DNA from 2 places in the Pseudomonas sp. P4_B3 genome. Region 1 is predicted to be linked to the other one. Evidence: riboswitches for the same ligand, from Rfam matches in the RefSeq annotation. Region 1 holds a riboswitch; the other holds the start of a gene.

Region 1 (14,527 bases):
CAGCCCGTATCGGTCAATGCATCATCGATACTGCCGCGCAGGCCGCCGCCGAGTTCGGTTTCACCGTGCCGCAACAGATCCACGCGCAAGGTCATGCCGGACGATCTGCCACGGCGGCTTCGGCGAAGGTCGCCATCTGCCCGTGCAGGTCGCACGCCAGGCGCAGCAGCGGCACAGCCAATGCCGCGCCACTGCCTTCACCCAGACGCAGGCCGAGATCGAGCAAGGGTTGCGCCTTCAGGGTTTCCAGCACATGACGATGCCCCGGCTCGGCGCCGCGATGGCCGAACAACAGCCACTGACGGCAATCAGGATTCAAGCGCACCGCAACCAGCGCCGCGACACTGCAAATAAAGCCGTCCACCAGCACCGCGACACCCTCCTGAGCACAGGCGAGATAGGCACCGACCAGCGCGGCGATCTCAAAACCGCCGAGGTTGAACAGGGTCTGCAAGGCATCGCCACGCTGCGCACCATGCAATGCCAAGGCGCGTTCGATCACTTGGGCTTTGTGGCTGACACCTTCTGCGTTGAGCCCGGTGCCTGGCCCGGTCAAATGGCCCACCGGGCAATCGAGCAGCGCACACGCCAGGGCGCTGGCGGCGGTGGTGTTGCCGATGCCCATTTCGCCACCGATAAACAACTGCGCACCGGTGGACATTGCCCGCTGCACGCTGTCACGACCGGCCTGCAAGGCGAGTTTCCCCTGGGCCTGGGTCATGGCCGGCCCCTGGACAAAATTCGCCGTGCCTGGGCCGACATTCAGGTGCCGCACGCCCGGCAGGTTCAGCGACGGCGTCACCGTGCCGAGGTCCACCACCTCAAGGGAAGCGCCCAACTGCCGCGCCAGTACACTGATCGCCGCACCACCGCTGACGAAGTTGAGCAGCATCTGCCCGGTCACTTCCTGGGGAAACGCCGACACCCCCTCAGCGACCACACCATGGTCGCCGGCAAAAATCGCAATCCACACCTGCTCCAGACTCGGCTTGACCCGCCCCTGCAATCCCGCCAGTTGCACCGCCACCGCTTCCAGCTGGCCGAGGGAGCCGGCCGGTTTGGTCAGTTGCTGTTGCCGCGCCTGGGCCTGTTCGACCGCTTGGGTATCGACCGGCTTGCACGGGTTCAGCCACCAGGATTGAGTCATAACGCAGTTCCTTTCAGAGTCAGAGGCAGGCCGGCGACGGTCAGGACGACACGCTGACAACGCTCAGCCAGAGCTTGATGCAGCCAACCGGCTGCATCGACATAGCGGCGAGTCAATTCGCCCAGCGGCACGACACCCATTCCGGTCTCGTTGCTGACAAAAATGATTTCACCCGGCAACAACGCCAGGCAGTCCAGCAAGGCATCACGCTCGGCTTGCAAGCGCTCGGCATCGTCGAGCATCAGCAGGTTGGTCAGCCACAGGGTCAGGCAATCCACCAGCAGGCAGCGGTCGGCGCGGGCGGATTCGCGCAGCACCCGGGCCAGCTCCACCGGCTCTTCGATCAATGCCCATTCGGCAGGACGACGGGCGCGATGATGGGCCACCCGCTCGCTCATTTCTCCATCGAGTGGCTGGCTGGTGGCGATGTATGTGACGGCCAGAGCGCTGTCGATGGCGAGTTTTTCAGCCAGACGACTCTTGCCGGAGCGGGCACCGCCGAGGATCAGTTGGAGCATGGTTGTTTCCTTGAAATCTTCGGTGAGGCGACTGGCCCCTTCGCGGGCAAGCCCGCTCCTACAGTTGACCTGCGTCGATCATAAATATTGGGTACACCTCATAACCCTGTAGGAGCGGCGATGCGGCGGTCCGACTTGCCCGCGAAGGGGCCATGACAGTCACCTCATACCCCACAGAGTTTCCGCAACAGCCCGGTATCCAAATGCTTCTCCACCAGATCCGCCAGCCGCTCGATATCACGTTCGCGCAAGCCGTGGTAATCCACGTCCTGCACCTCCTGCAAACCCGCCCAGCGCAGCAGCGCACTGCACGCCGCCGGCGATTCGAACAGCCCGTGCAGGTAGGTGCCGAAAATCTGCCCGTCAGCACTTTGCGCACCATCACAGCGGCCGTCATCCAGATGCACGGCGGCATGTTCCAGGGCCGGTCCGGTGGTCACGCCAGCATGAATTTCATAACCCGCAACGGGCGCATCTTCCAGCGCCAGGCGACCACGCACATTGCGCAACTGCTTCTCTTGTTCGAGCAGAGTCTGGAACGCCAGCAGCCCCAAACCGGCACTGGAACCCGGCGCACCTTCGAGACCCAGCGGGTCATGCACTTGCTCACCGAGCATTTGCAGGCCGCCACAAATTCCCAGCAGTTTCCCGCCGTAACGCAGATGCCGGGCGATGGCGGTGTCCCAGCCGTTGGCCCGCAGGTACGCGAGGTCGCTGCGCACACTTTTCGAGCCAGGAAGAATGATCAGGTCGGCAGGCGGAATCGCCTGGCCGGGGCCAATGAATTGCAGGTCCACTTGCGGATGCAGGCGCAGCGGATCGAAATCGGTGTGATTGCTGATGCGCGGCAGCACCGGCACCACCACCTTCAGCACCTGCTCGGCTTTGTCGGTCTGGCGTTGATCGATGCCGTCCTCGGCCTCCAGGTGCAGGTCCATCACGTACGGCAGCACGCCGATCACCGGTTTGCCGGTGCGCTCTTCGAGCCAGTCGAGACCGGGTTGCAGCAACGCGATGTCGCCACGAAAACGATTGATCACGAAGCCTTTGACCCGCGCCTGTTCGCTCGGCGACAGCAGTTCGAGGGTGCCTACCAGGTGGGCGAAAACCCCGCCGCGATTGATATCGGCGATCAGCAGCACCGGGCAATCCACCGCTTCGGCGAAACCCATGTTGGCGATGTCGCCGGCCCGCAGATTGATTTCCGCCGGCGAGCCCGCGCCCTCGACCATCACCAGCGGATACGCCGCGCTCAAGCGCTCGTGGGAGGCCAGCACCGCTTGCATGGCGATGGTTTTGTAGTCGTGATAGGCGACGGCATTCATGGTCGTGACAGCGCGGCCATGGATAATCACCTGGGCACCGGTGTCACTGTTGGGCTTGAGCAACACCGGGTTCATGTCGGTGTGCGGTTCAAGGTGCGCGGCCTGGGCCTGTACCGCCTGGGCGCGGCCGATCTCGCCACCGTCGGCGGTCACCGCACTGTTGAGTGCCATGTTCTGCGGCTTGAACGGCACCACCCTTATGCCCTGACGTGTGACCCAACGGCACAGCGCGGTTACCAGCGTGCTTTTACCGGCGTCCGATGTAGTGCCCTGCACCATCAGCGTGGTCATTGGTTTTCCTTGGCGAAATCGTCGAACGCCCGCGCCAGTCGTACCCAGGCGATTTCGTCACCGGGCAAGCCGAATCGCAGGCTGCTGTTGTGCGTGAACAATCGCAGGAGAATGCCGCGCCGGGCCATGAACTCATGCAGCTCTTCGGCGCGCTCGGTGATCAGCCACTGGAACAGCGCACAACCGCCCTGAGGCTGGAACCCCTGTTGTTCCAGCAACGACGCAAGGCGCTCGCTGGCCTCATCCGCGCGCACCCGTTGCCGCGTCTGCCCTTCGGTATCGCGCAGGCAGGCCTGACCCACTACCCGGGTTGCCCCGCTCACGGCCCACGGCCCCACTTGTTCAGCCAGCAACTTGAGCAACTTGCGCTCGGCCAGCACAAACCCCAGGCGCACTCCGGCCAGGCCGAAAAACTTCCCGAAGGAGCGCAGGACGATCAACCCGACTTGATGGGCATACGGAGCCAGGCTCAGATGCGGCGTGTTATCCATGAACGCTTCGTCCACCACCAGCCAGCCACCGCGCTGGGCCAGCCGCGCGTGCCAGTCGAGGAGGCGACTGGGCGTCAGGCTCAAGCCTGTGGGGTTATTCGGATTGACCACCACCAGCACATCGAAACTGTCGATAAAGAAGTCGACTTCGTGCACCAGCACTTCACGCACGATGTAGCCGTTACGACGCCACGCTTCAGCGTGCTCGGCATAACACGGCGACAGCACGCCGACCTTGCCCGCCCGACGCAATCGCGGCAGCAGCTGGATTGCCATTTGCGAGCCGGCCACCGGCAAAGCCTGCAAGGTGCCGTAGTAATCACAGGCGGCTTGCTCCAGACCATCGTCCGCTTCCGGCAAACGGGCCCAGGCCCGCAGCGGAATATCCGGCACAGGAAACGGCCAGGGCGCAAGGCCCGTGGACAGATCCAGCCAGTCGGCTTCATCTATGCCGTATTCGAGCGCCGCCTTGCGCAATCGCCCCCCGTGTTCAAGCATAAAATTCGGCCCCCAGGCAGAGAATCAGCAGCCATAACCATACCCCGCGCTGGACCAATTGCCAGCCCCGGTCAATGGAGTCGGCATCCGCCGGCACGCCTTCGCCCAACTGCGGACGCTGATGCAGTTCGCCATGATAAATCGCCGCCCCGCCCAACTCGACGCCAAGGGCGCCCGCCCCTGCCGCCATCACCGGGCCGGCGTTCGGGCTGTCCCAGGTCGGGCCCTGGGTGCGCCAGCATTTCAACGCCAGCCGGGTTTTGCCCAGCAGCGCGTAAGTCAGTGCCACCAGGCGCGCAGGAATGTAATTGAGCACGTCGTCGACCTTCGCCGCCGCCCAGCCGAACCGTTCGAAGCGCTCATTGCGATAACCCCACATCGCATCCAGCGTATTGCTCAGGCGATAGAGCACCACGCCCGGCGCACCCGCCACGGCAAACCAGAACAACGCCGCGAACACTGCGTCGCTGCCGTTTTCCAGTACCGACTCGGTAGCGGCACGGGCGACTTCGGTTTTATCCAGATCACTGGTTTTACGGCTGACCAGATAACTCACACGTTTGCGCGCTTCATCAAGATCATCGCCGCGCAATGCCTTGGCCACAGGCGTGACGTGCTCACCGAGGCTGCGCATGCCGAGGGCGCAATAGAGCGCGAGAATCTCGATGATCCAGCCGACATAAGGCGCCCAGGACAATGCCGTGACCAACAGCGTCAGCGGCAACACGGCGATCACCCACGCGGTGACGCCATGACTGCGCCAGCCGCGACCGCCGCCATTGAAGCGTTGCTCGATGCGGTCGGCAAAACGGCCGAACGCCACCAGCGGATGCCAGCGTTTGGGTTCGCCCAGCAGCGCATCCAGCGCAACCGCAGCGACACTCAACAACGCCACACTCATTGACTCACTCCCCAATAGTTTTCATACAGCAATTCATGTAGCGGACGCGCCTGCGCCCAGCCTTCTAGCACCAGCATCGGTGCCGGATAGAACTCCTTCACCGGCCCAAGGCACAGCACCGCCAGCGGTTTGGCTCCCGGTGGCAGCCTCAACAGGTCCGCCAGTGCCTGTGGTTCGAACAGCGACACCCAGCCCATGCCCAGCCCTTCGGCGCGGGATGCCAGCCACAGGTTCTGGATCGCACAGGACAGCGAGGCCATGTCCATTTCCGGCAAGGTGCGGCGGCCGAAGATATGCTGCTCGCGGTCGTCCATCAGTGCGGCGACCAGTACCTCGGCGCAATCGTTGATGCCTTCCACCTTGAGCTTCATGAACTCGTCGCTGCGCTCGCCGAGGGCTTCGGCGGTGCGGACGCGTTCTTCTTCCACCAAGGCCTGGATTTGTCCGCGCAAGGCACGATCGCTGATGCGGATGAAGCGCCAGGGCTGCATCAGGCCGACACTCGGTGCCTGATGTGCGGCCTCGAGCAGGCGCAGCAGCAATTCGGGCTCGACGGTGCCGCCGCTGAAGTGGCGCATGTCGCGCCGTTCGGCGATGGCGCGATAGACCGCTGCGCGTTCGGCTTCGGAAAATGCGTCGTCCGTCATGGCCGTTTCGCTGGCAAGGCAGCTCCTACAGGGGCTAGCTGATCCATTGTAGGAGCTGGCTTGTCGGATCGCCGCATCGCAGCGAAAGCGGCTTCAAGGTCAGGCGCAAACAATGCGGCAATCGCCGAGGGGTTCGACGGAAAATAAAAGTGCACATAAGAGGCGGTCATCCGCCCTTCACGGTAGACCGCCTCCGCTCCGCGTCCGCCGTTAGGGCTCAAGCCACGGGCAATCGGCGCCAGTTCAGTGGTGGTCAGCGAATGGTGATAGGTGTGCCCGCGCAGCGAACCTTCCGGCAGTTCCACCGCTTGCAACGCCAGCGCGGCCAGACGCTTTTGCATGACCGCATCACCGGCCAGCAAGCCAACCAGTTCGGCGCGAGTGCCCTCGACATCGGTCAGGGAATCGAGCAGATACAGCATGCCGCCACACTCGGCGAGCAACGGTTTGCCTGCCCGGTGGTGGGCACGGATCGCGTCGAGCATCGCGGTGTTTTGCGCCAACCCAACATGGTGCAGTTCCGGGTAACCACCGGGCAGATACAGGCTGTCCGACTCCGGCAACGCACGGTCGCGGATCGGCGAGAAGAACGACAACTCGGCGCCCATCGCCCGCAGCAGATCCAGGCTCGCGCCGTAGGTGAACGCAAAGGCTTCATCGCGGGCGACGGCAATGCGTACACCGGCCAGCAGCGGTTCGGCTGCAATGACATCAGGGGCGGCGAACTCGACCGCCGGCGGCAGCGCAACCTCGCAACTACTGGCCAGTGCATCGGCGGCCGCATCGAGGCGCAGGTCGAGATCGTTCAGCTCACTGGCCTGCACCAGCCCCAGGTGCCGGCTCGGCAATTCGATCCCGGTTTCCCGGGACAGCGCGCCGTACCAGCGCAAACCTTCAGTCAGGCTGCCTTCGAGCAGTTGCGCGTGGCGCAGCGTACCGACACGATTGGCCAGCACCCCGGCGAACGGCAAGTCCGGCTGATAACGCGCCAGCCCCAGGGCCAGGGCGCCAAAGGTCTGGGCCATGGCCGTGCCATCGATCACACCCAGCACCGGCACACCGAAATGCCGCGCCAGATCGGCGCTCGACGGCGTACCGTCGAACAGCCCCATGACGCCTTCGATCAGGATCAGGTCGGCTTCAGCAGCGGCTTCCCACAGCAGCCGGCGACTTTCTTGCTCACCAACCATCCACATGTCCAGCTGATACACCGGCGCACCGCTGGCGCGCTCGAGGATCATCGGATCGAGAAAGTCGGGGCCGCACTTGAACACGCGGACCTTGCGCCCCTGATTGCGATGCAATCGGGCCAGCGCCGCGGTGACGGTGGTCTTGCCCTGGCCGGAAGCCGGCGCGGCAATCAGTACCGCCGGACAGAGTCGAGGCTGACTCACAATTCGACGCCTTTCTGCGCTTTGATCCCGGCCTGGAAGGCGTGCTTGATCATGCCCATTTCGGTGACGGTGTCGGCCATCTCGATCATTTCCGGCTTGGCGGCACGCCCGGTGACTACCACGTGTTGCATCGGTGGTCGGGCCTGCAAGTCGCTGAGCACCTGATCGAGATCGAGGTAGCCGTGCTTGAGGGCAATGTTCAGCTCATCCAGCACCACCAGACCGATGGACGGATTGCGCAGCAGTTGCTGCGACACCGCCCAGGCGGCTTCGGCGGCGGCGATGTCGCGCTGACGATCCTGGGTTTCCCAGGTAAAGCCTTCGCCCATCACATGAAAGCGCACCTGCTCGGGAAAGCGCCGGAAGAACAGCTCTTCGCCGGTGCTGTTGCGGCCCTTGATGAACTGCACCACGCCGCACTGCATGCCGTGCCCCATGGCGCGGGCAAGCATGCCGAAGGCCGAACTGCTCTTGCCCTTGCCGTTGCCGGTCAACACCAGCAGCAGGCCGCATTCGTTCGGGGAATTGGCGATGCGCTCGTCGATCACGGCTTTTTTGCGCTGCATGCGCGCCAGGTGGCGTTCGTCACGATCGGGGGTATCAGTCATGGGGGAGCTCTCCGTTGAGGCAGGAATAACGGCGGGCAGGCACAAGAATAGAAGGCAAAAAGCCTGGCATCGCCCACCGTGATGCCGCTGGATGAATCAGGCCGGTCTCCGGGCTCATGAGTGGCGCGAGGCCAGACTGTGCGCCTTCCCGCATCGAATCGACACAGTGGCATCACACACAGTTTTCACTCATTTACCGTTGCGGGGGCAGCGCCGGAATTGCGGGCCTTCGACCAACAGAAGGACTCACTCACCGGCTTCCCTGTTTCACTCTGTCGACCCAAGCCACAGAGCACCTGAAACAAGCCGCGAAGGTTAGAGGGTTGGGGGTGGAGCGTCAATTAAAGCCGGGAGGCGATCGACCGAATATCTGCCATCAATCAATAAACTGACGTCAATCTTGTGCCACGCCCAAAGCAGTGATATCAAAGAGCCACAACCCCACAACACAATAACAAGGGTGAACCCATGCAAGGCATGATCATCAGCAATCCAAAGCTGGAATTCCTGCGCCCGGTGCTCGAGCGCTGGTTCGAATGCATCGACCGCTATAACGCCGTCCGCGGTGATGGCGACACACCGTACTGGCACGACGAAAAGGCCAACCTCGGGCTGCTGTCCGCCGCCGCCTGGATGGCCGAGATGGTCACGCTGCAACAGACGCCCACCCGCAAACAGACCGAAGAAGGCGAACGCAACAGCCGTGCCGACCTGTTCCTCGCCTCGCCCGAAACCCGCGCGTACATCCAGACCAGCCAGCGCTGGCCACGGGTCAACAGCCTCAACCTGACCCAGGCCCTGCTCGACATCACCAGCGATGCAAAGCGACTGAGCCACGCCAGCGACCTGAAAGTCGGCTGCCTGTTCGTTGCCCCGCAAAAAGCCCAGCAAGGCGCAACGCCGGAAGAACTCCAGGACATGGTCGACGACCTGCAAAAGGAACACACCTGCGCCGTTGCCTGGTACTTCCCTTACGCCTATCGCAAGTTGCGCAACGAAGCCGGCAACTATCACCCCGGCATTGCGGTGCTGTTCAAGGAAGCACGTGGCTAAGGGTTGAACCATCGGACGACAACGCATCTCTATGATTAGAACAAGGCATTCATAGGGAACACCAGCATGCGCAAGCCCCCGCTCGTTCTCGTTATCGCACTCTGCGGAGGGCTCGCCGCTTGTGGCGAGACCTCCCGCCTGCAAGTCTCCGACGGCACCGGTCCATCGCCACAATTGCCGGAACCGAACAAAACCCTGATCCCGACCATGAACATCGCCCCGGCCATCGGTTGGCCGCCGGGTGCAAAACCCGTCGCCGCCACGGGCACTCAAGTGGCCGCTTTTGCCGAAGACCTGGATCACCCGCGCTGGCTTTATGTGCTGCCCAATGGCGATGTGCTGGTGGCGGAAACCGCCGCACCACCCAAACCCGAAGACGGCAATGGCATTCGCGGCTGGGTCATGAAGAAAGTCATGGGGCGTGCCGGCTCTACCGTGCCCAGCCCGAACCGCATCACGTTGCTGCGGGACAAGGATCACGATGGCATCGCGGAAACCCGCACGGTGTTTCTGCAAAACCTCAATTCCCCTTTCGGCATGACGCTGGTCGGCAACGACCTGTACGTGGCCGACACTGACAGCCTGCTGCGATTCCATTATGAAAACGGCGATACGCAGATCAAGTCACCAGCCATCAAGGTGATCGACCTGCCGGGCGGCCCGCTGAACCACCACTGGACCAAAAACGTCATCGCCAGCAAGGACGGCAGCAAGCTCTACGTCAGCGTGGGTTCCAACAGCAACGTCGCCGAAAACGGCATGGACAAGGAAGAAGGTCGCGCAGCGATCTGGGAAGTGGACCGTGCCACCGGCCGGCACCGGATCTTCGCCTCCGGCCTGCGCAACCCCAACGGCATGGCCTGGGAACCGCACAGTGGCGCACTGTGGACCGCGGTCAACGAGCGGGATGAAATCGGCGGTGATCTGGTACCGGACTACATCACCTCGGTGAAAGACGGCGCGTTCTATGGCTGGCCGTTCAGTTACTACGGCCAGCATGTCGATGTTCGTGTCGAGCCGCAGAACCCGGACCTGGTGGCCAAGGCCATTGCCCCGGACTACGCCGTCGGCCCGCACACGGCGTCACTGGGCCTGACCTTCGCCGAAAACAGCAAGCTGCCGGCGCCATTCACCCAAGGGGCATTCATCGGTCAGCACGGCTCGTGGAACCGCAAGCCACACAGTGGCTACAAAGTGATTTTCGTGCCGTTCAGCGCAGGCAAACCTGTCGGAAAGCCCATTGAAGTGCTCAGCGGTTTTCTCAACGACAAAGAACAAGCCATGGGCCGCCCGGTGGGCGTGGTGATCGACCGGCAAGGCGATCTGCTGGTGGCCGATGACGTGGGGAACAAGGTGTGGCGGGTTTCGGCTGCCAGGTAACGGGATACATCACCTGTGGGAGCGACGGTGCGGCGATCCGACCTGCTCGCGAATGCGCACGGTCAGTCGACAAATTTGGTGACTGATACACCGCTTTCGCGAGCAGGCTCGCTCCCACAAAGGCTTAGCGTTTGCGACAGAGTGTTAGCCCATCACCCAACGGCAACAACGACAGATCCACCCGCACATCGTCTTTCAACGCTCGGTTGAGCGCCTGGATTGCCCGGGTGTCCGCGCTCTCGGGGCTGGCCTCGAGCACACGCCCGCTCCACAGGGTGTTATCGAACACCGCCAACCCACCGACCCGCAGCAATCCCAGGGCGTGTTCCAGATAAGCCGGGTAGTTGGCCTTGTCGGCATCAATGAACACCAGGTCGTACTGCCCGCCCTGCCCTTGTCGCTCAAGCTCGGCGAGGGTTTCCAGCGCCGGAGCCAGTCGCAGGTCAATCCGCCCGGCGAGCCCCGCCTCTTGCCAGTAGCGCCGTGCGATGGCGTTGTAGTCGCCGGGGATATCACAGCAAATCAGCGAGCCATCAGCCGGCAATGCCGCCGCCATGCACAGGGCACTGTAACCGGTAAAGGTGCCGACTTCGAGCAAGCGCCCGGCCCCCGTCAGTTTCACCAGCAAAGCGAGAAACTGCCCCTGCTCCGGAGCCACCTGCCAACGTGCCATCGGCAGCGCCTGGGTCTCATCGCGCAAGCGCTTGAGCAGTGGCGTTTCGCGCAGGGAGACATCGAGCAGGTATTGGTACAGGGCGTCGTCGAGATTAAGCGTGCGAGCAGTCATGACCGGCAGCTCCGGACGTTACGGGTTGCGCGCCAGGTGTTCAGGCTGCAGAACACGCTTGGCGCTCAGATAAGCTTTTTGCCAATAGGCCTTGGACAAGCTGTCGAGCTTCACGGTGCCGCCAGTGGCTGGTGCGTGGACGAAGCGCCCTTCTCCCACGTAGATGCCGGCATGACTGACCTGGGAACCGCCATTGGTGGCGAAGAAAATCAGGTCACCGGTTTGCAGGCCTTCCTTGCCCACATTCGCCGCTTGCATGGAGATCATCTCGCGAGTGGTGCGCGGCAAGGAAATACCGGCGACATCGCGATACACGTAGCCGATCAGGCCGCTGCAATCAAATCCGGAATCCGGCGTGTTGCCACCCCAGCGATAAGGCGTGCCCACAAGGCCGAGCGCGCGAAACAGCACGTCTTCCGCTTCGGGCGAAAAAGCTTGTGAGGAGCCAAATACGATGGGAGCGCGAACCACCGGCGCAGGTGGCGGTGTACGACTGGCGCAGGCGCTGAGTAGCGCAGCGAAGAACATGATTGCGAGGCGGGCCGACGTCGTCATAAGCAGAGCATCCTGATCTGGCTGCGGCTTTTTTCTGCTGGGAATGCAGAAAAGAAAACCGCCTGCGCGTGACGCAGGCGGTTTGCCATCATTCATATATCAGGATTCTAGCGGTTATATGGCAAACTTCAAGTAAGACTTTAAGTTCGCCTTACAAATTGTCCGCTTATTTACGTGCAGTGACGATTGGCGACGCATTCGGTGCCATCGCCAGGGCGCGCTTGGCTTCGATGAAGGTCTTGCTCCAGTAGCTGTCACCCAGACTATCGATCCGCACACCACCGCTACGGCGGCTGCTGGAGTGGATGAACTGGTTGTCACCCAGGTAGATCCCGGCGTGACTGACGCGACCGCGACGACCGTTGGTTGCGAAGAACAGCAGGTCGCCCGGCTCAAGCTTGCTGCGCGAGACCAGCGGAGCGTCCACGTTGATCATTTCGCGGGTGGAGCGTGGCAGGTTCATGCCCGCTTCTTCGCGGAACAGGTAACCGATGAAACCGCTGCAATCGAAGCCGGCTTCAGAAGTACCGCCGAAACGGTAACGGGTACCGATCAGGGACATGCCACGTTCGAGGATGCTGTCGGCCAGGACCGGAAGCTGGTAGGACTTGCCGCCAGCGAAGTCTGCGAGTTCTTTTTCGGTCGCCAGCTCTTCCTGAAAGAAAGCGGAAGACTGGGCAGTAACGGAGTTTTGAACCTGTTGCTGCGGGGCTTGCTGGGACACCGGAGTGTGGGCAGCGCAACCGAACAACAGGGTAACGAGTGCGAGAGGCACGAGGGGTGCGAAGCGATTTAGCATGGGCACGACCGTGGCTGATAGTTGTAAAGAAGCCGAGACTATGCCCGCTATCATCCTCATTTGCAAATTCAATCGATCTTTTTGTGACTTATCCGTTTCTCGTTTACATCTAAGCGCTTAAGCCCATTTTAAACATACGCGCAGCCTGCAACCGGGCAGGAAAGCGGGGTTTCTGGTGCCTGTAATTCGCCGAACTGGCTAAAAGCCCCGGATTCAGCGGGTTTACCAGCCGAGGGTTTCTTTCAAAAACGGGATTGTCAGCTTGCGCTGAGCCTGGAGGGAGGCCTGATCGAGACGCTCGAGCAGCTCGAACAGCGCACTCATGCTGCGGGTACCGCGAGTCAAAATGAAATGCCCGACTTCATCGGTCAGATGCAGCCCGCGACGGGATGCGCGCAATTGCAGGGCACGCAATTTGTCCTCATCGGACAGCGGGCGCATCTGGAAGATCAAGGCCAGGGTCAGGCGCGATTTGAGATCCGCCAGCTTCACCGGCAACTCACGGGGGGATGTCGACGCGGCAATCAGCAAGCGTCGACCACTGTCGCGCAAACGATTGAACAGATGGAACAGCGCCTCTTCCCAGTCCGCCTTGCCGGCAACCGCCTGCAGGTCATCGAGACAGACCAGCTCGTACTGCTCAAGGTTGTCGAGAATTTCAATACCGCGATCGAGCAACTCGGCCAGCGGCAGATAGACCGCAGGTTCCCCCAATTGCTCGAAGCGCAGGCAGGCGGCCTGCAACAGATGCGTACGCCCGACCCCATCCTTGCCCCAAAGGTATATCAGGCTCTCGGTCCAGCCGGCGTCGGCTTCGCACAGCCGCTCGACATAGCCGAGTGCAGCGGCATTGGCGCCTGGGTAGTAATTGATAAAGGTGGCGTCGTCACGCAGACGCACACCTAGGGGCAGCTGAATCGGTTTCATCCTGACTGAACAGTTCCAAAGGAACCGTTAGTGGCCTCTGTGTAAAGTTTGCGAAGTTTATACCCGTGAGCCGGGTCGCACAATGCGACAGACAACAAGCAAAATCAAAGGTTTGCGTTAATGCACCGGTTTTATGACAGTTTCTTTGGCGGTGCATGTGACAGTCGCGCGATGCAAGCAGGCTGATCCGGCATGAACCCGGGCAACCCGCCATCAACCATCGACGCCCCTTACCACTCCGGCTCGTCGACACTCCCGTAGATTTCAGAATCCTTATACAAGTCATGCACATGACGCACCAGCACCATGATCACCGCCGCGACCGGCAATGCCAATAGCACACCGGTAAAGCCAAACAGCTCACCACCGGCCAGAATCGAGAAAATCACCGCCACCGGGTGCAGGCCAATCCGGTCACCAACCAGCAACGGCGTCAGCACCATACCCTCCAGCGCCTGGCCGACCATGAACACCGCGACAATGCCGAGCATCGGATAAAGATCACCACCGAACTGGAACAACCCCGCAAGCAGCGCCGCGCCAATGCCGATGATAAACCCCATGTACGGCACGATCGCTGCCAGACCGGCAATCAGGCCAATCAACAAGCCCAGTTCCAGCCCGACCAGCATCAGGCCCGCTGCGTAGATCACACCCAAGGCCACCATCACCAGCAACTGTCCGCGAACGAACGCGCCGAGCACTTCATGGCATTCACCCGCCAGGGATACCGCGCGCGCTTCACGATCACGGGGCAGCAGGCTGCGGATCTTGGCCATCATCAGGTCCCAATCCCGCAACAAGTAGAAGCTCACCACCGGAATCAACACCAGATTCGCCAGCCAGCCAATCAACGCCAACCCCGAGGCAGTGGCATGACTCAGCACCACGCCGACAATATCGGTGGTTTGGCTCATATGCTCGCTGATGGCGGCCTTGAGCTTGTCGAACTTCCAGAAACCTTCCGACAAGCCAAACTTCGATTGCGCCCAGGGCAACGCCGTGTGCTGTAGCCAGTCGAGCATCTGCGGGGCCAGCTCATACAAACGAAACAACTGCCTGGCGAGCAACGGCACCAATACCAGCAGCAGCGCGGTGAAGATCAATGTAAACAGGGCAAACACCGCCACGACGCCCCAGGTTCGAGACAGGCCTGCCTTCTCCAGCCGATCCACCAGCGGGTCGAACAGGTAGGCCAACAGCAGC
Region 2 (14,527 bases), on a different contig from region 1:
ACGATGTTGAGGAAGCCGCTCTGGGCGAATTCTTCGATGACCTTGGCGGTTTCCGACGGCAATTCGTCGTACTCGCCGAATTCGTTCGGCAGGCCGGCGTTCGGGTGCGCGGAAACGTGGGTGTTGGCCTTGTTCGACAGCTCTTCGAGGTACGGGCGCAATTCGCGGGCGCCGAGGGCGCAGTTCAAACCGACGGAAATCGGCTTGGCGTGGGCCACGGAGTTCCAGAACGCTTCGGTGGTCTGGCCCGACAGGGTGCGGCCCGAGGCGTCGGTGATGGTGCCGGAAATCATGATCGGCAACTCAATGCCCAACTCCTCGAACACGCCCTGGACGGCGAAGATCGCCGCCTTGGCGTTCAGGGTGTCGAAAATGGTTTCGATCAGGATCAGGTCGGCGCCGCCTTCGATCAGGCCTTTGGTGGATTCGGTGTAGTTCTCCACCAGTTCATCGAAGGTCACGTTGCGGTAGCCGGGGTTGTTCACGTCCGGGGACAACGAGCAGGTGCGACTTGTAGGACCGAGCACGCCGGCAACGAAGCGCGGCTTGTCCGGGGTTTCCAGGGTCTTGGCGTCGGCGACCTTGCGCGCCAGGCGTGCGCCTTCTACGTTTAACTCATACGCCAGGCCTTGCATGCCATAGTCAGCCAGAGAGATCTGGGTGGCGTTGAAGGTGTTGGTTTCCAGAATGTCGGCGCCGGCGTCCAGGTAGGCTTTTTCAATGCCGCCAATCACATCCGGGCGAGTCAGTACCAACAGGTCGTTGTTGCCTTTGACATCGCTCGGCCAGTCAGCGAAGCGTTTGCCACGGTAATCCTGCTCTTCGAGCTTGTAGCTCTGGATCATCGTGCCCATACCGCCATCGAGAATCAGGATGCGCTCTTTGAGGGCGTGCTTGAGAGCTTGAAGGCGAACGCTGCGATCGGACATTTGGACTACTCGGTAAGACCATGACGAAGGGCCGGGATGATAGCAAACCTGTGCGCTTTTGGAGCAAGACTCGAATTTGCATGAATATCGTTCATGTTGGCAAGGATGACAGACCGGTAGAATCGCGGCGTTTTTCCAGGATTCAGGACCAGGGACATGTCGTATCGCTTCGTCATCAGCACATTGTTTTTGTTTTTAAGCTGGGGCGCTGTGGCGCAAAGTCCGGCGATTTCTTCTGTCATTTCATACAGCCGCGACATTCAACCGATCTTCACTGAAAAGTGCGTGGCCTGCCACGCCTGCAACGACGCCGCCTGTCAGCTCAACCTGGGCAGCGGCGAGGGCGCGGCACGGGGCGCGACGAAAATCCCGGTCTACGACGGTGACCGCCGCCAGGCCGTTGCGCCGACCCGACTGTTCTATGACGCCTCCGGCAAACAGGCCTGGCAGCAAAAGGGCTTCTATTCGGTGCTCGATGCCCGGGGCAGCCAGGCCGCACTGATGGCGCGGATGCTGGAACTTGGCCACAAAACCCCATTGCAGCCCAGCGCCAAGCTGCCGGAAGACATCGTCCTGGGCCTGAACCGGGAAAACATGTGTGCCATGCCCGCGGAGTTCGACGGCTACGCCGCTTCGCACCCGAAAGAAGGCATGCCACTGGCAGTGACCGGCCTGACTGACCAGCAGTACCAGACGCTGCAACGCTGGCTGGCGGCAGGCGCGCCGATCGATCAGCAGGCGCTGGCGCCCAGCGCCAGGGAAGCCTTGGAGGTGGTGCAATGGGAAAACCTGCTCAATTCCCCGGGAGCCCGGGAAAGCCTGGTGGGGCGCTGGCTGTTCGAGCACTGGTTCCTCGCCCATCTCTACTTCAAGGATGGCGAGCCTGGACATTTCTTCCAGTGGGTGCGTTCGCGCACCCCGACCGGCCAGCCGATCGACCTGATCAACACCCGTCGCCCGAACGATGATCCGGGCACGCAGTTTTACTATCGCTTGTGGCCTGTGCAGGGCGTGATCGTGCACAAGACCCACATCACCTATGCGCTGAGTGCGGCGAAGCTGGCGCGGGTCAAGAGCCTGTTCTACAGCGGCAACTGGCAGGTCGACGCATTGCCGGGCTACGGGCCGCAGAGCCGGGCCAACCCGTTTGCCACCTTCGAAGCGATCCCGGCCCAGGCGCGCTATCAGTTCATGCTCGATAACGCCGAGTACTTTGTGCGCACGTTTATCCGCGGCCCGGTGTGTCGCGGGCAGATCGCCACGGACGTGATCCGCGATAATTTCTGGGCGCTGTTCCAGGCGCCCGAGCACGACCTGTATGTCACCGATCCGAACTATCGCGGGCAGGCCACGCCGTTGCTGGCGATGCCGGGGCAGAACGACGACGTCGGCAGTGTCCTCAGCCTGTGGCACGACTACCGCGACAAACGTAATGAATATGAAGCCTTGCGCCGGGACAGCTACGCCGACCTGCCGGCGCCAAGCTGGTCGACCCTGTGGGCGGGCAACGACAATGCGCTGCTGAGCATCTTCCGCCATTTCGACAGTGCTTCGGTGACCAAAGGCCTGATCGGCGACGTGCCGCAAACCATTTGGCTGTTCGACTATCCGCTACTGGAGCGCACCTACTATCAACTGGCAGTGAACTTCGATGTGTTCGGCAATGTGTCCCACCAGGCCCAGACGCGGCTGTATTTCGACCTGATCCGCAACGGTGCCGAGCAGAATTTCCTGCGCCTGATGCCTGCCGATTCCCGGGATGGCTACCTCGACGACTGGTATCAGAACAGTGGAAAATTCAAGATGTGGCTGGACTACGAGTCCATCGACGATGACAAGCCGACTGCGCTGAATCTCAATCCGCAGGATCCCAAGCGCGACTTTGCCATGCAGTTGCTGGCCCGTTACGGCGATCTCAATGCCAGACCCGACCCGATCAACCGCTGCGACGGCGCCTACTGCTCGCGGCCGAACATTGATCCGGACCTGCAAAGTGCCGAACAGACGCTAAGCCGCCTGACTTCGCGTCCGGCGGCCGGGTTGAAAGTGATTGATCAACTGCCGGAAGCGACCCTGCTGCGCATCGAAACCCGTAGCGGCAAGCGTGAGGTCTATAGCCTGCTGCGCAACCGTGCCCACAGCAACGTCGCATTCCTGCTTGGCGAATCGCTGCGCTATCAGCCGGGGCTCGACACTCTGACGATTTTCCCGGGTGTACTCAGCAGCTATCCGAACTTCATGTTCAACATCCCGGCCGGGCAAGTGCCGGCGTTTGTGGATGCGATGGAAAGCGCCAAGGATACCGACAGCTTCGAGAAAATCGTCGAACGTTGGGGAATACGCCGCAGTCATCCGCAATTCTGGGCTTATTTCCATGACCTGAGCCGCTACATCCACGAAACCGATCCGGTGGAAGAGGGCGTGCTGGACATGAACCGTTACGAGAACCTCTGAACCACCACCACCCTGTAGGAGCTGGCTTGCCAGCGAAGAGGCCACGACATTCAACACAAATGTCGACTGATCTGGCGCCTTCGCTGGCAAGCCAGCTCCTACAGAGCATCGAAGAATCTTTCCCGACAAAAATACTAGGACTTTGTCCGGCGCGTTGATTGGCGTAAACTGCGCCCAAGCCTGCGAGGAGTTTCCATGACCGCTATTACCATCACTGACGCCGCCCACGATTATCTGGCTGATCTGCTGTCCAAGCAGAACACCCCGGGCATCGGCATCCGCGTCTTCATCACCCAGCCTGGCACCCAGTACGCCGAAACCTGCATTGCCTACTGCAAGCCGGGCGAAGAAAAACCCGAAGACACCGCGCTGGGGCTCAAAAGCTTCACCGCGTACATCGACCACTTCAGCGAAGCCTTCCTGGACGATGCGGTTGTCGACTACGCCACCGACCGCATGGGCGGCCAGCTGACCATCAAGGCGCCAAACGCCAAAGTACCGATGGTCAATGCCGACAGCCCGGTCAACGAGCGCATCAACTACTACCTGCAAACCGAGATCAACCCGGGGCTGGCCAGCCACGGCGGTCAGGTCAGCCTGATCGACGTGGTCGAAGACGGCATCGCCGTCCTGCAGTTCGGCGGTGGTTGCCAGGGCTGCGGCCAGGCCGACGTGACGCTGAAGGAAGGCATCGAGCGCACTTTGCTCGAGCGCATCCCGGAGCTCAAAGGCGTTCGCGACGTGACCGACCACACGCAGAAAGAAAACGCCTACTACTAAGGTGTTCGCTGCGAAATCAAAAAACGGCGCCCCGTGAGCGCCGTTTTTTATGGGCGAAGCTTAAAAGATCGTCCGAACGCGGCCCGAGCCTTCGGACGATCTTTTGATTTTAAGGGCGATAGAGATGCGCATGCCCCGCGCGATACAGCGATGACTCGCTGAAGTGGTCGCTGCCCAGCACCCGACCCACCAGAATCAACGCCGTACGGCGAAAGCCCTTGGCTTCAACCTTCCCGGCAATATCCTCGAGTGTTCCCATCACCCAATCCTGATCCGGCCAGCTCGCGCGGTGGACCACCGCAATCGGGCAATCGGCGCCGTAATGGGGCAGCAGTTCCTCAACGATCTTCGCCAGGTGATTGACCCCCAAGTGAATCGCCATGGTCGCGCCGTGTTGCGCGAGGCTGGAGAACTCCTCTCCGGGTGGCATGGTGGTCTTGTCGGCGTAGCGCGTCAGAATCACGCTCTGCGAAACGTCCGGCAGCGTCAGCTCCGCACCCAAAAGCGCAGCGCAAGCGGCTGTGGCCGTCACGCCTGGGACGATTTCGAACGCAATTCCCAACTCGCGCAGATAGCGAATCTGCTCGCCAATGGCGCCATAAAGACTCGGATCGCCGGAGTGCACCCGGGCAACATCCTGACCGTTGGCGTGGGCGGTCCTGATCAGGTCGATGATCTGTTCCAGGTGCAGTTCGGCGCTGTTGACCACCTGTTCGGCACAGTGACCTTCCAGTACGGCGGCCGGTACCAGGGAACCGGCATAAATGATCACCGGACAACTGCGAATCAGCCGCTGGCCCTTGACGGTAATCAGTTCGGGGTCGCCGGGACCTGCGCCAATGAAGTAGACGGTCATCGTCGGTTCCTGTGGGGAAAAAAGGGGCTGAACAGGGCTTCAGATGAAGAGTGTTCATGATCAACGGTGGGGATTATCGGGTTTTTTATGCCGCGCCGGCCAATGCCAGGGTTGCCTGGGCGTATTTTTGTCGTGGAATCAGCAGTTTTGCCGGGGCCTGGGCCAGTTGTTCCGCCAGGGCCAGTGCGGCGCTTTCCGCCACGCCGTAGCAACCGGTGCGTTCAAACGCTATTTGCGATTGATGACTGAGTTGCGGTTCATAAGCGGCCAGTTGTTCACTGCTGAAATACATCAATTCCAGGCCAAGCTGCTGAGCCAGTTCGATTAACGCAGGTTCGTCGCGCTTCGAGTCGATGCTGGCCAGGGCCTTGATTTCATGACGAGCAATCTGGTGCGCCTCCAGTGCCTGATCGAGCAGCGCCAGCAACGTGCTGACGGGGCAGCCGCGCTGGCAGCCCAGGCCGACCACCAGGGTCGGCGCTGTGCTGATATCCGTCATGCGTGGTATTGACCATCGCTTTTGCGACGGAACAACCAGGCGCTGATCAGGCCCAGGGCCAGCCAGAACGCCACGTTGGTCAGTTGCGAAGCGATTTTGAACTGGGCTTCCAGTGCCTCCGGAGCGAGCATCGAATGCACTTCCGGTTGCGGCGCGCCAATCACATGGGGGACGGCGAGAATCGCTGCGCCGAGGACTTTCATCAGCCAGTGACGGCTGAATACGATCAGGGCGATACCGACGGCAGTGGAAGCAGCGGTGCCAATCCACCACAGTTGCCGTTGTGCCAGATCGGCGGCGGCAGTGCCGGGCAATTCAGGTGGCAGGCCGAGCGTCGGCGCGAGCACGAACGTCGCATAACCGGCCAGGCCCCAGAGCAGGCCCTGGGAGGTTTTGGTCGGCGCACGCAAGGTGTACAGGCCGGCGAGCATCAGGGCGAAACCGACCGCTACCACCAGGTTGCCGCCGGTGGTCGACAGCACGCGCTGCCAGCCGTCTTCCGGCTCCCAGGCTTGCGCATCGTGAGTGTGGGCAGCCATCGCACCGTCGGCGTGTTCATGCATTTCAACAGCGGCCGGCTCGGATTTTTCGTAGGTCTCGGCCTGCAAAATCAGCGGAGCGACCCAGAAGGTTTGCAGCAGGGTTAGCAACAGGGCGGCCAGCAACCCGGTGAAACCTGCGGTTTGCGCAATACGCTTGATCATGACGACAGCTCTCAATGGCACGGGAACGCGGAGCTGTGACGGGTATCGTGGGCGGCGTTGTGCACCGCTTCGATGTGCGAGAAACCGGCAAAATACACAAGGCACGCGCCAAGGATCGACGCACAGACGGCGACGGTCAGACGTTGGGTCAGGGTTGAGGTGGTGCTCGCGGATGTGTGTTCGGCGCTGCTGATGATCGACATGGCGTTTCCCTCTGGTCTGTCAGCGGGGATTAAGAGCGCATGCAAAAAACCGCACGACCAGGCGCGCAAGGTTTCAAACAGCGCCCGCCCACCGCGGGTTTGTTGGTTCAGTGACCGTGCTGGTCACTTTGTGTTGCGGGCCGGTCTCCGGGCTCACGAGGGGCAAAGGCTTGGGCCTGAACCTGAAAGCATCACCTTCCCATGCCGTATTGGCACAGTGGATCTGACGCTTCGCTCGCTTACCGTTGCGGGGGCAGCACCGGACTGACATGGCTTTAGAGTAAAGCACATGATTCACCGGTTTCCCGTTTCACCCTGTGAAGGGCACCCGTAACAAGGTGCGTAGGAGAGCATGGGCGGGGGTTGGGCGTCAATTGGCAAGGGTTCTCACTTGAAGCTGAATGATGCCCGGCTCTTTGTAGGAGCTGCCGAAGGCTCGGGCCGCGTTCGGACGATCTTTTGATCTTGTTTTTAAAAGCAAAATCAAAGGATCGAAGCCTTCGGCAGCTCCTACAGTGATTGACCGGTCTTCCCACCATGCGTAGCCTTGCGCTTTCGAGGTTCTTCGGCGTTTGTCGAAGCTAAGAAGGGAACGCGGTCGATGCCGCGGCTGCCCCCGCAACTGTGAACGGTGATGTTCGTTGCCACGCCACTGCTGACTCAATCCATGAGGCCGGCGGGAAGGCGCAGCGAATGCCAGGCTCAAGGCCGGCACACCGTCAGCCAGGAGACCTGCCTCGTCACAGATTCTCACTTTCAACCGGGCGGGGTGATCCGGTGGCGAACTCTTCAGGCACGCGCGCCCGCGTTGCCGGTCGTCGTCCCGTATGCCCGCCACCTTAGCCATAGGGCATCCGATGAAAACACTGGCCAAACTCCCCGTCACCATCGTCACCGGCTTTCTCGGCTCGGGTAAAACCACGCTGCTGCGGCACATGCTCGACAACGCCCAGGGTCGCCGCATCGCGGTGATCGTCAACGAATTCGGTGAGTTGGGCATTGACGGCGAAATCCTCAAGCAATGCTCCATCGGTTGCACCGAAGAAGAAGCCAACGGCCGTGTCTATGAGCTGGCCAACGGCTGCCTGTGCTGCACCGTCCAGGAAGAATTCTTCCCGGTGATGCGCGAACTGGTGGCCCGTCGCGGCGATCTCGACCATATCCTCATTGAAACGTCCGGCCTGGCCCTGCCCAAGCCGCTGGTGCAAGCCTTCCAGTGGCCGGAAATCCGCAGCGCCTGCACGGTGGATGCGGTAATCACCGTGGTCGACAGCCCGGCCGTGGCCGCCGGCACCTTCGCCGCCTTCCCGGATCAGGTCGACGCCCAGCGCAAACTCGACCCGAACCTGGACCACGAATCGCCGCTGCACGAACTGTTCGCCGACCAACTGGCCAGCGCCGACCTGGTGATTCTCAACAAAGCCGACCTGATCAACCCGGCGGACCTGGCCCGCGTGCGCCTGGAAGTCGCCGAGGAATTGCCGCCAGCGGTGAAAATCATTGAAGCCAGCAGCGGTCGCCTGCCACTGGGCGTGCTGATCGGCCTGGGTGCCGGCTCCGAAGAACACATCGACAGTCGTCACAGCCACCACGACCATCATCACGATGGTGACGATGATCATGACGACCACGATCACGACGCCTTCGATTCGATCTCCATCGAACTGCCGCAAGCCGACGAAAGCTTGCTGCTGGATGCGCTGACCCAATTGGTGGTCCAGCACGGCATCCTGCGGGTCAAGGGTTTTGCCGCGATCCCGAACAAACCGATGCGCCTGCTGATCCAGGGCGTGGGCACGCGTTTCGACAAGCACTTCGACCGCCAGTGGGGCGCCGAAGAAGCACGCGTAACCCGCCTGGTGCTGATCGGCCAGGAACTGGACGCCGCCGTGCTCGAAGCGCAATTGCGCGCCGCGCTCAGCGTGTAAGCCATGCACCTGCTCAGGACCCAACCCGGCGGTTTCGTGTCGGATGACAACATTGCCGACCTTGGACAAACCCCTGCCGAGCTGGTGGTCCTGTGCAGCGGCGATTCCAGCCTGGCGCTGCTCGCCGAAGCGGCGCAGCAATTGCCCGAAGATTATCCGAGCGTGCGCCTGGCCAACCCGATGCTGGTGCAGAACCATGCCTCGGTCGATTTGTACGTCGATGAAGTGCTGCGTCACGCCAGGGTGATCCTGATTTCACTGCACGGCGGCATCGCCTATTGGCGTTACGGCATCGAGCGCCTGGTCGAACTGTCGCAGCGCGGCGTGCAGGTGATTCTGGTGCCGGGCGATGATCGTCCGGACCCGGAGCTCAGTGACCTGAGCACCGTCGGTGCCGAGGATCGCGACCGGCTCTGGCAGTTTCTGCGTCAGGGTGGCAGGGGTAACGCCCTGGATTTCTTCCGCTGTCTGGCCAACCGCTGGCTGGCCCGTGATTACACCTGGGGCGAGCCGCAAACCCTGCCGCGCACGGCGATTTACCATCCGCACCAACATTCTGCCGCACTGAGCGACTGGCAAGCCGACTGGCACGCCGATCAACCGGTGGCGGCAGTGCTGTTTTACCGCTCGCATTTGCAGGCGGCGAACACCGCTTTCATTGATGTTTTTTGCCAGCGTTTACAGGCGGCGGGGTTGAATCCATTGCCGATTGCGCTGGCCAGTCTTAAAGAGCCAGCTTGCCTTTCCATGGTCGAGGACTGGCTGGACGAGGCCAGCGTCTCGGTGATCCTGAACACCACCGGTTTCGCCCAGTCCAGTCCCGAAGCGCCGCACCTGCGGCCGTTCCGTCGCGATATTCCGGTGATCCAGGCGATTTGCGCCCAGGACAACGAGCCGGGTTGGCGTGCCAGTGAACAAGGGCTTGGCCCTCGCGACCTGGCGATGCACATCGCCTTGCCGGAACTGGACGGGCGTATCATCAGCCGTCCGATCAGCTTCAAGGACCTGGCGTGGCGCAGTGAGCGCAGTCAGTCGGATGTGGTCTGCTATCGGCCACAACCGGAACGCATGGATTTCGTTGCCGAACTGGCGCGGCGCTGGGTCGATCTGGCGCGGGTGCCCAATGCTGAAAAACGCATTGCCTTGATTCTCGCCAATTATCCGACCCGCGACGGCCGCATCGGCAATGGCGTCGGCCTCGACACCCCGGCGGCGGCGCTGAACATTCTGCGGGCGCTGCATGCCGAAGGTTATCCGTTGCCGGCTGAGTTACCGGACAGCGGCACCGCGCTGATCCAGCAGTTGCTGGGTGGCGTCAGCAACGATCTCGAGACCCTCGACCTGCGTCCGTGCCAGCAAAGCCTGGGCATGGATGATTATCTGGCGATGTTCAATGCACTGCCCGAAGCCAACCGCGCGGCGGTGCTCGAACGTTGGGGCGCGCCGGAGAGCGACCCGATGTGCCGCAGCGGACGGATGATGATCGCCGGCCTGCGCTTGGGCCTGACCTTCGTCGGCATTCAACCGGCGCGGGGTTATCAGGTCGACCCGAGCGCGGTGTATCACGACCCGGACCTGGTCCCGCCCCACGGTTACCTGGCGTTTTACTTCTGGCTGCGCAACACCTACGGCGCCCACGGCGTGATCCACGTCGGCAAGCACGGCAACCTCGAATGGCTGCCAGGCAAAGGCGTGGGGCTCTCGGAAAATTGCTGGCCGGATGCACTGCTCGGGCCGCTGCCGAACATCTATCCGTTCATCGTCAATGACCCGGGCGAGGGCGCCCAGGCCAAGCGGCGCACCCAGGCGGTGATCATCGATCACTTGATGCCACCGCTGACCCGCGCCGAAACCTACGGCCCACTGCGTAACCTCGAACTGTTGGCCGACGAGTATTACGAAGCGCAGTTGCTCGATCCGCGCCGCGCCCGCGAGTTGCAGCGCGACATCCTGCAACTGGTGCGCGACACCCACATCGACCGTGAACTGCAGCTGGACGAGCAGCTCGACAGCGATGCCGATGCAGCGATCTGGTTGCCGCGACTCGACACTTATCTGTGCGACTTGAAAGAGTCGCAGATCCGCGATGGCCTGCATGTGTTCGGCGAATCGCCCACCGGGCGTTTGCGTATCGATACCTTGCTGGCGTTGTTGCGCATTCCACGGGGCGATGGCCGCGGTGCGCAGTCGAGTCTGCTGCGGGCACTGGCCAAGGCCTTCGGACTAGGGTTCGATCCGCTCGATTGCGCCTTGGCCGAGCCGTGGACTGGGCCGCGACCTGAACAACTGCAAGTGCTCGGCGACGAACTCTGGCGTACCACAGGCGATACCCGTGAACGTCTTGAGCTGTTCGCTACACAACTGATCTCACAAACCCTGAATACCATACAAGACCCCTGTAGGAGCGAGCCTGCTCGCGATGGTGTGTCAGCCACATTGATGTCAACTGACACACCATCGCGAGCAGGTCGGAACGCCGCACCGTCGCTCCTACAGGAGGCGGACTGGATCGAGGTACAAGCCATTATCGATGGTTTGCGTGACGTCATTGCCCCGCGTCTGGACGCCTGCGGCCCCGCAGAAATGCGCGGCTTGCTCGATGCCCTGAGCGGTCGCTTCGTCCCGGCCGGTCCCAGCGGCGCGCCGAGTCGTGGTCGCCTGGACGTACTGCCCACCGGGCGCAACTTCTATTCGGTGGACGTGCGCAACCTGCCGACCACCACGGCGTGGCGCATCGGGTTCCAGTCGGCCAACCTGATTCTCGAGCGCCACCTGCAAGACCACGGCGATCATTTGCGCCAGCTCGGTCTGTCGGTGTGGGGCACCGCGACCATGCGCACCGGCGGCGATGACATCGCCCAGGCCATGGCGCTGATGGGCGTGCGTCCAGTCTGGGCGACCGGCAGCCAGCGGGTCGATGATTTCGAGATTCTGCCGCTGAGTTTGCTCGATCGTCCGAGGGTGGACGTGACCTTGCGTGTGTCCGGTTTCTTCCGTGATGCCTTTGCCAATCTGATTCGCTTGTTCGACGCGGCGGTGCAAGCGGTCGCCGACCTCGATGAGCCGGACGACCTCAATCCGTTGGCGGCCAAGGTACGCGCCGAGCGTGTAGCCTTGCTGCAATCGGGGCTCGATGAAGACGCTGCGCGACGTCAGGCCGGCTGGCGGATTTTCGGGGCCAAACCCGGTGCCTACGGCGCGGGTGTGCAGGGCGCCATCGACGGTCGTCTGTGGCAAACCCGCGAGGACCTGGCCGAGGTTTACCTCAACTGGGGCGGCTACGCTTACGGCGGTTCCGACGAGGGCACCGCCGCCCGCGAACAGTTCAGCCAGCGCTTGAGCCAGGTACAGGCGGTGCTGCAAAACCAGGATAACCGCGAGCACGACTTGCTCGACTCCAACGATTACTACCAGTTCCAGGGCGGCATGCTCGCGGCGGTGGAAAGCCTGAAGGGCGAGGCCGCGGCCAGCTATCATGGCGACCACAGCCAGCCGGACCTGCCGAAGATTCGCACCTTGAAGGAAGAGCTGAACCGGGTGATCCGTTCCCGGGCGGCCAATCCGAAGTGGCTCGAAGGCGTTAAGCGTCACGGCTACAAAGGTGCGTTCGAAATGGCCGCGACAGTCGACAACCTGTTCGCCTTCGATGCCACCACGCAGTTGATCGACGATCACCAGTACGCGTTGCTGGCCGATGCCTATTTGCTCGATCCGGACACCCGGGATTTTGTTCGCGAACACAATCCCCATGCCTTGCGCGACATGACCGAGCGCATGCTCGAGGCGCAACAACGGGGGATGTGGAAGGAGCCCGGCGAGTACCGCGAGGCGCTGGAAAACTTGTTGCTGGATATAGAAGAAGACGGCTAATCACCGCAAATCCTGTAGGAGCGGGCTTGCCCGCGAAGGCAATTTGTCAGCCAACGATGATGTTGAATGTAATTGCCACTTCGCGAGCAAGCTCGCTCCTACAGGGATTGAGGCGTCCGTGAACCGACCATGACCGAGATAAAACGATGATCGACACCCCGCACTTTCCCCTCTCCGCCGTGGTCGGCGCTGACAATTTGAAGTTGGCCCTGTACCTGACCGCCATCGACCCGAAAATCGGCGGTGTGCTGATCGAAGGCCCGCGGGGCATGGCCAAGTCGACCCTGGCCCGGGGTCTGGCGGACCTGCTGGCCAGCGGTCAGTTCGTCACCTTGCCATTGGGCGCCACCGAGGAACGCCTGGTCGGCACCCTCGATCTCGATGCGGCGCTGGGCGAGGGGCGCGCACAGTTTTCCCCCGGCGTACTGGCCAAGGCTGACGGTGGCGTGCTCTATGTCGACGAGGTCAATCTGTTGCCCGATCACCTCGTTGATCTGCTGCTCGATGTGGCCGCCAGCGGCACCAATCTGGTGGAGCGCGACGGCATTTCCCATCGGCACTCGGCGAAGTTCGTGCTGATTGGCACCATGAACCCGGAAGAGGGTGAACTGCGTCCGCAATTGCTTGACCGTTTCGGCTTGAATGTCGCCCTCGGTGGTCACACTGCACCGACCGAGCGCGGGCAGATCATCCGCCGTCGCCTGGATTTCGACAGTGATCCGCAAGGTTTCTGCGCCGAATGGGAATCGGCGCAGGCGTCTCTGCGCGAGCGTTGCCAGAACGCACGCAATGCACTGGCTAGCATTCCCCTCGACGACCAGGCGCTGGCACAGATTACCGAGCGTTGCTTTGCTGCCGGGGTCGATGGATTGCGCGCCGATCTGGTCTGGCTGCGTGCCGCACGGGCTCATGCCGCCTGGCGCGGGGCGAACGCCATCGCCGAGGAAGATATCGACGCAGTCGCCGAGTTCGCCTTGCGCCATCGTCGTCGCGAGCATTCAGCTCCGGCGCCTCAGCCATCCCAGGCGACGCAACAATCGGCGCCGCAGCACGCCAACCCAAGCGAAGGGCAGGGCCAATGGGGCGAATTGCCGGCCCAGGCACTGGCGGTCGGCGCACGACGTGAAGTGCCGAGCTGGCCAAAAAAGCCCTAGGCATTCGCCCTCGCTGTGACGCGGGGGCGAATGCCAGACCCCGGGCCGGGCGGCTGGACCACGGCAAACAAGGCAAGCGTCATGCAGCACGTAGCGGTTCGGTCAACTGGCCCGGCACCTTGCTTAATGGTCGGCCCCGTCAGCGTGCTGATCTGTTGTATCAACTGCGCACCCGTTCGCCCCATGAACTGTGGCTGGTGATTGTCGATGCGTCGGCTTCGACCCGCCGTCATCAGGCGTTGAGTGATGCCAAAGGCTTGCTGGCGCAGCTGTTCGATGATGCCTACCGCCAACGTGCGCGCCTGGCGTTGCTGACCGCCAGCGGCTCGGTGCCCAAGTGGCAGGTGCAAGGGTTGAAGGCTTCCAACGGTTTGCGCCATTGGCTTGATGGGCTCGGCGCAGGCGGCGGAACGCCGTTGCTGGCGGCGCTGGGTGAGGCGAGGCACTGGCTGACCGCGCGGCAAAAACGCTTTCCGGCGGAACAGCAAAGACTTTTATTGGTGACCGATGGGCGGCTGAAGGACTGGTCCATGCTGCCGGCAATCGAATGTCCAGGGCTGGTGATCGACATCGAACGCGGGCCGATTCGTCTTGGGCGCAGCAAAGTATTGGCTGCGCAGCTGCAATCGGATTATCGACATATGGACGATCTGCTTCCAGGCTGAACATTGCGCTGTCTGTGCTGGCCTCTTCGCGAGCAAAGTTGCTCCCACATCAGATCTGGCAAAGATCCAGTGTGGGAGCGGCGGTGCGGCGATCCGACTTGCTCGCGACGGCATCAATCCGGTTTCGGGTCGTCAGGGTAAAAATTCATCGACGATCTATGCTCACTGGGCAAATCCATCACAGGAGTGAACCATGCGTATCCTGGCCGTCAATGAACAGGGCGATTTTCGCGTCAAGGCTTACGCCGGCACCAATGGCGTGCTGTTGGCCATGGACCTGGCCGAATCCCGTCGCATTGGCCTGTTGGGTTTTGCCATTGAAAAACAGCAGGGCAGCAAACCCTGGATGTTTCTGTTCAATAGCCTGACGTTCCCGGACAAGGACCATACCTTCCCCCAGTTGCACGCCACGCCCAGTGATATCGCACCGTTACAGAAATTCCGCTGGGCCGATTACGCGGTCAATCCGGGGATGACGATCCATT

Evidence for each region. Region 1 has a riboswitch for cobalamin ahead of cobO (cob(I)yrinic acid a,c-diamide adenosyltransferase). Riboswitches for the same ligand answer to the same signal wherever they lie in the genome.
Region 2: it holds a riboswitch for cobalamin, as region 1 does, so the genes downstream of both, cobW (cobalamin biosynthesis protein CobW) here and cobO (cob(I)yrinic acid a,c-diamide adenosyltransferase) in region 1, are expected to answer to the same signal.

Annotation. Positions count from the first base shown of each region.
Region 1 is NZ_JBFUHR010000023.1:43,805-58,331, forward strand. It holds gene cobC (alpha-ribazole phosphatase family protein) at 1-95, opposite strand, end outside; gene cobT (nicotinate-nucleotide--dimethylbenzimidazole phosphoribosyltransferase) at 92-1,147, opposite strand; gene cobU (bifunctional adenosylcobinamide kinase/adenosylcobinamide-phosphate guanylyltransferase) at 1,144-1,665, opposite strand; gene AC1DWG_RS24500 (cobyric acid synthase) at 1,830-3,281, opposite strand; gene cobD (threonine-phosphate decarboxylase CobD) at 3,278-4,270, opposite strand; gene cbiB (adenosylcobinamide-phosphate synthase CbiB) at 4,263-5,171, opposite strand; gene bluB (5,6-dimethylbenzimidazole synthase) at 5,168-5,818, opposite strand; gene AC1DWG_RS24520 (cobyrinate a,c-diamide synthase) at 5,815-7,212, opposite strand; gene cobO (cob(I)yrinic acid a,c-diamide adenosyltransferase) at 7,209-7,820, opposite strand; cobalamin riboswitch at 7,903-8,135, opposite strand; gene AC1DWG_RS24530 (hypothetical protein) at 8,289-8,873, shown strand; gene AC1DWG_RS24535 (PQQ-dependent sugar dehydrogenase) at 8,940-10,253, shown strand; gene AC1DWG_RS24540 (class I SAM-dependent methyltransferase) at 10,378-11,040, opposite strand; gene AC1DWG_RS24545 (C40 family peptidase) at 11,059-11,595, opposite strand; gene AC1DWG_RS24550 (C40 family peptidase) at 11,762-12,394, opposite strand; gene hda (DnaA regulatory inactivator Hda) at 12,617-13,321, opposite strand; gene AC1DWG_RS24560 (AI-2E family transporter) at 13,552-14,527, opposite strand, start outside.
Region 2 is NZ_JBFUHR010000021.1:6,830-21,356, forward strand. It holds gene metH (methionine synthase) at 1-929, opposite strand, end outside; gene AC1DWG_RS23335 (fatty acid cis/trans isomerase) at 1,086-3,383, shown strand; gene nfuA (Fe-S biogenesis protein NfuA) at 3,579-4,163, shown strand; gene cobM (precorrin-4 C(11)-methyltransferase) at 4,273-5,019, opposite strand; gene AC1DWG_RS23350 (cobalamin biosynthesis protein) at 5,105-5,518, opposite strand; gene AC1DWG_RS23355 (CbtA family protein) at 5,515-6,222, opposite strand; gene AC1DWG_RS23360 (CbtB domain-containing protein) at 6,234-6,425, opposite strand; cobalamin riboswitch at 6,547-6,772, opposite strand; cobalamin riboswitch at 6,967-7,179, shown strand; gene cobW (cobalamin biosynthesis protein CobW) at 7,283-8,353, shown strand; gene cobN (cobaltochelatase subunit CobN) at 8,357-12,223, shown strand; gene AC1DWG_RS23375 (magnesium chelatase ATPase subunit I) at 12,370-13,377, shown strand; gene AC1DWG_RS23380 (vWA domain-containing protein) at 13,497-14,042, shown strand; gene AC1DWG_RS23385 (phospholipase D-like domain-containing protein) at 14,236-14,527, shown strand, end outside.